Regions from separate parts of the Streptomyces sp. NPDC002476 genome, predicted to be linked through region 1. Evidence: riboswitches for the same ligand, from Rfam matches in the RefSeq annotation. Region 1 holds a riboswitch; the other holds the start of a gene.
What was found. A riboswitch is a leader RNA that binds a small molecule or an ion and turns the genes downstream of it on or off. The one in region 1 is predicted to bind cyclic di-AMP.

Region 2: it holds a riboswitch for cyclic di-AMP, as region 1 does, so the genes downstream of both, ACFYXM_RS26410 (M23 family metallopeptidase) here and ACFYXM_RS21815 (transglycosylase SLT domain-containing protein) in region 1, are expected to answer to the same signal.

What each region holds. Positions count from the first base shown of each region.
Region 1 is NZ_JBIARH010000019.1:30,633-34,505, reverse strand. Features, by position in the region: gene ACFYXM_RS21825 (SMI1/KNR4 family protein) at 1-243, opposite strand, end outside; gene ACFYXM_RS21820 (hypothetical protein) at 814-1,131, shown strand; gene ACFYXM_RS21815 (transglycosylase SLT domain-containing protein) at 1,285-2,055, opposite strand; cyclic di-AMP (ydaO/yuaA leader) riboswitch at 2,060-2,245, opposite strand; gene ACFYXM_RS21810 (heavy metal translocating P-type ATPase) at 2,916-3,873, opposite strand, start outside.
Region 2 is NZ_JBIARH010000027.1:81,443-85,315, forward strand. Features, by position in the region: gene ACFYXM_RS26405 (PP2C family protein-serine/threonine phosphatase) at 222-1,397, shown strand; cyclic di-AMP (ydaO/yuaA leader) riboswitch at 1,775-1,926, shown strand; gene ACFYXM_RS26410 (M23 family metallopeptidase) at 2,124-3,146, shown strand; gene ACFYXM_RS26415 (PrsW family glutamic-type intramembrane protease) at 3,551-3,873, opposite strand, start outside.

The sequences.
Region 1 (3,873 bases):
GTCGGCGGTGATGGACTCGTACACGTCGTCGGCGCAGTCGCCCGGTGGCACGGTCGCGATCTCCGCGCGCCCGGCGCGGCCGTGACCGAATCGCGCCAGCCACCACCGGTACGACGGCGGCAGCGGGCCGACGCGCGCCTCGGCCCGCCGGATCAGCGCCTCCGGTGTGGCGACGGCCCGCCTGCGGACGGATTCCGGCGCCCCGTCGATCATGTCCCGAAGTTGAGTCAGATCAGGTCTCACGACGCGGAGTCTGCCAGGCCCCGCCGGGCCCGTGCGACGGGCGGGACCGCGCGGGAGAGAACCGGACGAGACGGTCCGCGCGGGGCGCCGCACCGCCCCTCCTGTCGTCGAGCACCGTGTGCTTCGAGTCCGGCGAATCCGCCGACGACACCGATGGAACGCTTGAGCTTCCGCGGTACGGGGCCGGTAGCCGGCGCGAGCGCCTGGGGAGTGCTGAGCATTTCGGTCATCGTGCGTTTCCGATCAACAGGTGCGGTGGTTGAGCACGGGAGCGGTATCGCCTCCGGACGAGGACGTGATGAGTGGTTTCGTCGCTCCCAGCGCGACACGCAATCCCGACGAGTTCCTCAGGCCGAGGGGTGTTTACCTACGGAATCCGTTGTTTCAGAGCGATGATCCGGCGGTTCGGCGTAAGGAGTGCGTCGATTCGCGGGCGATTGGCGGGACAGGAATCGCAGGCGGCCCGGAGGGAAGGTTTCGCCCGTTCCGCATTCCGGAACGGACTCCGGGGCGCCAGGCGGCGCGCTCGCGCGGGTCGCGGATCCGCGGACCTGGTGTCAGCCTGGGTACATGACTTGGGCGTCATGGACCACTCGTGGTGTGTTCTCGGGGCGTGGAGGCGTGCTCACGGACGAGGTCGGCGTCCTGACCGGGGACCTGACCGTTCACACGACCTGGGCCGACGACACGGCTCAGGTGACCGTGCAGTACACGGGTGCGATCGACTGGTTCACCATGTCGGGCAGCCCCGTGCCCTGCAGCTCCGAGGAGGACAGCAGGCGTCTTCACGACGCGGCGGTGCACTCAGTCCGGGAGGGCGCTGCGGCGACGGTCCCCAGACCGCCGCTGCGGCGGCCGCAACGGCCGGCGGGCAGTGCCCTGGAGTGACCACGGGCGAAGTCCGCCCCGCCGGCGGGCGGGGCGGGGAAGCGACGGGGCCCCGGTACGACGCTACGGGATGCGCCCCTCGGGGAGCCGTGCGGCTTCCCGAGGGGCGCATCCCGTCGCTTCCGAACCGGCACGGGGCCGGGCCGGTATGGGTCAGTAGGCGCCGAAGACGTTGTCGATGGAGCCGTACTTGTCGGCGGCGTAGTTGCACGCGGCCGTGATGTTGGCGACCGGGTCGTAGCTGTCGAACGGCGTGCCGGGCACGTGGTAGGCGCGGAACGTCGGGTCGATGACCTGGAGCAGGCCCTTGGACGGCGTCCCGGCGACGGCGTTCGAGTCCCAGTTGTTGATGGCCCGGGGGTTGCCGGAGGACTCACGCATGACGTTGCGGTGGATGCCGTCGTAGCTGCCGGGAATGCCGTGCCGGGCCATGATGGCCAGCGATTCCCTGATCCAGCCGTCCAGGTTGTCCGTGTAGGAGACCGGTGCGGCGGTGACGGTCGCGGACGAGGCGCCGGAGGCACCGGTGGCGGCCTCGGACTCGGCACCGACGGCCAGCTTCATTCCCGGGCGGATGAGGGAGGGACTGCTCCCGATGATCTCCCGGTTGCTCTCGTACAGCTTCTGCCAGCCGCCTTCGACGGAATAGGTCTGCGCGATCTTGGAAAGGGTGTCCCCGGAGATCACGGAATGCGTGACGGTCGCGGCCTTCTGCGGGGAAACGCTTCCGGTGGTGACGGCGCCCGACACCGCGGCCTTTTCGGTGGTGGCGGCCTGGGCCGGGGCGGCCTGGGCCGGGGCGGCCGAGGCGAAACCCGCTCCGATCAGCGGAAGCACCAGGGCGACTCCGCCCGTGGCCGCGGCGATGAGGCCACGGGTCCGGAAAGTGGACGAACGGCGACGGTACGTACCCGTTGCGGTCATGGTGAATTCCTCTCCGTCGCCTGCGAGGTGAGCTGTCGGGTTCAGACTGGAGATGTCTGGCCGCATGGAATGCGACTTCACCCCGAGCCGTTCCGGATACCGGACCGGCGGCTTACCTGGTTCCCCCGCTCCTGCCGTGGACAAGTGGGTCGGTTTTTCGGACGGCGGCAGGATTCGGCGTTCCGTCCGGATTGACGGTGACCGTAGGCGAGAAAAGCGGAGCGGAACAAGCCCGTATTTTTTGATCACAATTGATTCGCATGATCAATTCACGGAATTCGCAGTAATCCACCTCACAGATCGAACTCGCCCCTCCTTGCGCGACAAGGGGAGCCGAATCGCGGACCGGCCCTCCGGCGGGTCTTTACGTGACTCACACCACAAATCGACAAAAGGGGCGTTCCGCTCATCCCCCAAACAACGCAAAAATTACCTAAAGCGACTTTACCGGCTAAATTTGCAACTCATTCTAAATGGAGACAAAAGGGACATCTCTTTCGTTCTGTCGCGTGCTCATCTGAACCGGTCGCGCGGGTCTTCGGCACCGCACAGCTGAACTCCCCCGTAAGCCGGGCATGCGGGGGCGGGCGTCGTCGCGGGCGGCCGGCACGGCGGTGTGGCCGTCCTCCTCCGGCCGTCCTCCTCCGGCCGTGCTCCTCCGGCCGTGCTCCTCCGGCCGTGCGACGAGTCCGGCCGCCGCCCGGCCGGTGCGCCGTCCCGCCCGTGCGGCGCACACCTGGTGCAGCGGCTCCCTTCCCGCACAGGAGGCTTCCGCCGCGCTCGTTCTCGGGGCGCAACGAGACGCCGCCCGCCCCGCGGCAGGGTTGTCCCGACCCGGGTGGCCGGGGCGCCCGCGGGATTCAGCGGTCGTTGCAGGCACGCCTCCACGCGGCGTCGCGCAGCAGTCGCAGCCCGTTGAGGCCGACGAGGACGGTGGAGCCCTCGTGCCCGGCGACGCCGAGCGGCAGCGGGAGGGTGCCTGCCAGGTCCCAGACGACCAGGCCTGTGATGAAGACGCCGGCGATCAGGAGGTTCTGCGCCACCAGGCGCCGGCACCGGCGCGAGAGGGCGACGGCGGTGGGGACGGCGGCGAGCTCGTCGCGGACGACGACCGCGTCGGCGGTCTCCAGGGCGAGGTCGGAACCCGCCCCGCCCATGGCGATGCCCGTGTGGGCCGCAGCCAGGGCGGGGGCGTCGTTGACGCCGTCCCCGACCACGAGGACCTTGCGCCCGGCGGCTTCCATCCCCCGCACCGCCGCCACCTTGTCCTGGGGCAGCAGCCCCGCCCGGACATCCTGGATCCCGACATCGGCGCCCAGACGAGCTGCGGCGCGCGGGTTGTCCCCCGTGACCAGCACCGGCGGGGTGCCGGTGAGCCCTGCGAGGCGGGTGACGGTGGCGCGGGCGTCGTCGCGCAGCCGGTCGGCCACACCGAGGACGCCCACCGGTGCGCCGTCGCGGGCGACCAGCACGGCGGTGCGGCCGTCCTCCTCCAACCGTGCGACGAGTCCGGCCGCCGCCCGGCCGGTGCGCCCGTCGAGCACCCGACCGGGGCTGCCGACGGCGACGGCACGGCCGTCCACCGTGGCGGTGACGCCGGTGCCGGGCGTGGAGGCGAAGTCCTCCACGGGCGGCGGCACGAGGTCGCGGGCGCGGGCCGCGTCGACGACGGCCCGCGCCAGGGGGTGCTCGCTGGGGCGCTCGGCCGCCGCGGCGAGGGCCAGGAGGGCGTCCTCGGTGAGACCGGATCCGGGCAGCGGACAGATGTCGGTGACGCGCGGGGCACCCTCGGTCAGGGTGCCGGTCTTGTCGAGTGCC
Region 2 (3,873 bases), on a different contig from region 1:
ACCCGGGCCCGGCGCGTGCAGCGTGCCGGGCCCGGGGTTTTTTCGTGGCGTCGCTGGATGGCGCGAGGCGCGTGGGTGGTGTGTGAGGTGTGCCATGCCCGTACCTCTGGCGGGCGATGCGGAGTCGCCGCGCGGCTGAGCTCCGGTGAGCCTGGGGGGCGGGCGCGGTACCGTCCGCAGCCGCGCGTGTACCGGGCAGGAGACCACAGGTGTGGAAGCGGCTGAAGCGGCGCGGCGGACATGCCGGGGGCGGGCACGCCGGAGGGGCTGCCGGCGGCGCCGGTGCCCGTCGGTTCGTGCGCATGCTGCCGACCCTGATGATCATCGGCGGGCTGCTGTTCGATCTGTTCACCCCGCCGGTCTTCACGGCCATTCCGTTGTTCGTGGCGGCGCCGCTGATCGCCGCGCCGTTCTTCTCGTTGTCCAGCACCGTGCGCACCGGCATCGCCTCGATGCTGGCCGTCGCCGCGCTCCGGCTGTCCACCGACTCACTGCCGGTGGCCGTGCCGCTGATCGAGCTGCTCACGCTGGCGACCGTCACGGTGCTCGCGGTGGTGATCAACCGGGTCGTGCGGCGGAGCAACGAGCAGCTGGCCTCCGCGCGGGTCATCGCGGAGCGGGCCATGCGGGCGGTGCTGCCGAAGCCGTTCGACCGGATCGGTGGGCTCCATGTGGCGGCGCGGTACGAGGCGGCGCAGGCCGACGAGTTCGTCGGCGGTGACCTGTTCGCGGTGACGGACACCCCGTACGGGGTGCGGCTGGTGGTCGGTGACGTGCGAGGGAAGGGGCTCGACGCCGTGGAGACGGTCGCCGTGGTCATCGGGGCGTTCCGGGAGGCGGCCGAACAGGAGCGCTCGCTGGAGGGCGTGGCGCGTCGGCTGGAGCGGGCGCTGGTGCGGGAGAGGAGAGCGCGCCGGGGCGGGCCCGACGTCGTCGAGGGCTTCACCACCGCCGTGCTGGCCGAGATCCCGGCCGGCCTGTCCCGGGTCCGGATCGTCAACCGTGGCCACCCCGAGCCGATCCTGCTGTACCCGGACGGGGCGCTGGACGTGCTGGCGCCCTCGATGCCCGCGCTGCCGCTCGGGATGGACCTGGGCGCGTGGCCCGACCGGACGGACGAGTGGGATCTGCGGCCGGGGGCGACACTGCTCCTCTACACCGACGGCCTCTCCGAGGCGCGGAACGCCGAGGGGGACTTCTACGATCCGGCGGCCCGGCTGCGCGGGCGGATCTTTCCCGGGCCGGAGGAACTGCTGTCCGCGCTGACCGACGACGTACGGCTGCACACGGGGGGCGAGTCGACCGACGACATGGCCCTGCTCGCGGTCGTGCGCCCGGCGGAGGGGCAGCCGGAGCGGCGCAGGACCGTCCGGATCGTGGGGCCGGAACCGGCATGACGGACGGTCCGGGGCGTCTGGGCGTGTACAAGGGCGCCGGGGGGTGGCCTGGCGTGTGCAAGAGGGCCGGGGGTTCGGTCGGCCGGGTGCGCCCGTGAGACCGCGGACGTTCGTCCGGGCCGCCGGGCGCGCCTGAGCGGACCGGGGTGCCACCGTACGTAATCGAAAGGCGCCGCTCCGCATAACATTTGACGCAACATCAGTCGCGGGGTATTGACTGAGGCCCGATCAAGTCGTCTGAATACGCCCCGAGATGTCCACTAAAGTCCAGGCCAAAGACGTGAACGATCAGTGGGAACGGCTTGGAATCAGGGCCCGGTGTCTATTAACGTTCGATAACGCAGCGCGGTCGTCCCAGCCGTCGCCAGAGGCGGCACCGTGCGCGAGCGCCGAATCCCGAAAGGGAACCGGGGAACCACCACCCTGGGGTGAATCGGACATCCGGGTCTCGTGAGAGATGCGGTGTCCGTAGGAGACCTTCCTGCTCCGAACCCGTCAGCTAACCCGGTAGGCGAGAAGGAAGGAAAGGAGTGCGCCCCCGTGGCGTCCAACAAGCCTGCCCCCGAGGCCCCCGCCCGGCTCGATTCCGCGTACGGTTCCGAGTTCGGCACCGACTTCGGCCCCGGTTATGGCGCGGGCCCCGGCTACGGATCCGACTACGGAACGGCCGGGATGACCACGGTGCCCGGCACCGCGGATCGCATGGACCACGGAATCGGACCGGACATGGCCGCCACCGCGACCCTGCCCGGCGCCGGCCTCGGTGTCGACGGCGAGCGCGGCTGGGACGAGTGGAACCCCACCGAGGAGACCGTCCGCCCCGTACGCGGCAGGCACCGGGTCGCCAAGCAGCGCAACGGACTCGCCCGCAGTTCCGCGGTGCTCGGGGTCGGCGTCATCGCGGCGGTCGGCGCGGGCGGCATGGCCTCCGCGCAGGGCAAGCCGCCGGTGTCCATCTCCCTTCCCGACTCCATCGCGGACAACCTGCCCGACGCCAAGTCCCTTCCCGGCGTGGGCGCCCTCCTCTCCGACAAGTCCGAGGACGACGGGGCCGCGCCCGTCACCGCCCCGCTCACCACCGCAGGCATCACCACCGCCGAGGCCGAGCAGGGCACGACCGACGCGGGCGAGGCGCTGCGCGCCCGCATCCTCCAGCAGGCCGAGCAGCAGCAGGCCGCCGCCGACGCGGAGGCCAGGGAGGCCCAGGAGAAGGCCGCGGCGGAGAAGGCCGCGGCCGAGGCCAAGAAGCAGCAGGACGCCGCCGAGGCCAAGGCCGCCGCCGAGAAGAAGAAGGCGGAGGAGGAGGCGAAGAAGAAGGCCGAGGCCCTGCGGCTCGCCAAGCTCGCCGCCAGCTACGCCGTCCCGACCACCTCGTACACGATCACCTCGACGTACGGCCAGGCCGGCACGATGTGGTCCTCCGGTCACCACACCGGCCTCGACTTCGCGGCGCCGACGGGCACCCCCGTCAAGGCCGTTCACGGCGGCACCATCAAGTCGGCGGGCTGGTCCGGCTCGTACGGCTACCGCACGGTGCTGGAGCTGGAGGACGGCACGGAGATCTGGTACTGCCACCAGTCCTCGATCGGCGTCGGGGTCGGCCAGAAGGTCTCCACCGGGGACACCATCGGCCGGGTCGGCGCGACCGGCAACGTGACGGGCCCCCACCTCCACCTGGAGATCCACACCGCCGACGGCACGGGCGTGGACCCGATGGGCTGGCTGCGGAGCAAGGGCCTCAACATCTGAGGCACCCGCGTCGGCGATGCGCGGGCGGACAGCGCGGACAACACCGATCAGCCGTCCGCCGCACGGCGAATGCACGGAGCACCGTTCTGGCGCGAACACGTTGATCGATTCATGACTTCCCTTCGCGAACTGGGCTCTTCCGATCCTCAGGTGTTCTCGTGTTCCCGTGTTCCCGCTCGCCCTCGGCGGCCATGTCTTCGGCCGGACGGCCGACGGGGCGCAGTCGTTCACCGTGCTCGACGCCTACTCCGCCCAGGGAACGAGGGCGCACTGTTCTGGTTCCGGCGGCGGATCGTGCTCGGGGGGCCGCGCTCCGGTCGCTCCGCCGAACTGCCCGTCTCCACGAACGCCCCGGAAGCATCGCGCTCCCGGGGCGTTCGCGCATCCGCGGCGCGCGCCCGGGGCTACCGGGGCGGCAGCTGGTACGGGTTGTAGCCGCCGTACGCCTGGTGCGGCGGCGGGAACGCGGCCGGGGCCGGCGCCGGCCAGTACGCGGCCGGGGCGGGCGGGAACGGGTAGGGGCGCAGGAGGCCCGCCGCCTGCGCGGCGTAGGCGAGGGCAGGAGCGGCCACGTCCCTGCGCTGCCAGAGGTGGTGCAACAGCTCCAGTTCACGTGCGGCGAAATCGGGGCCCACCGTCCCGAGGCGGGCCTGGCGGCGGAGCGAGGCCAGCGACATCGCGAACGACTCGTACTCGGCGACGGTACGGGCGGCGGCCTTGCCCCGGG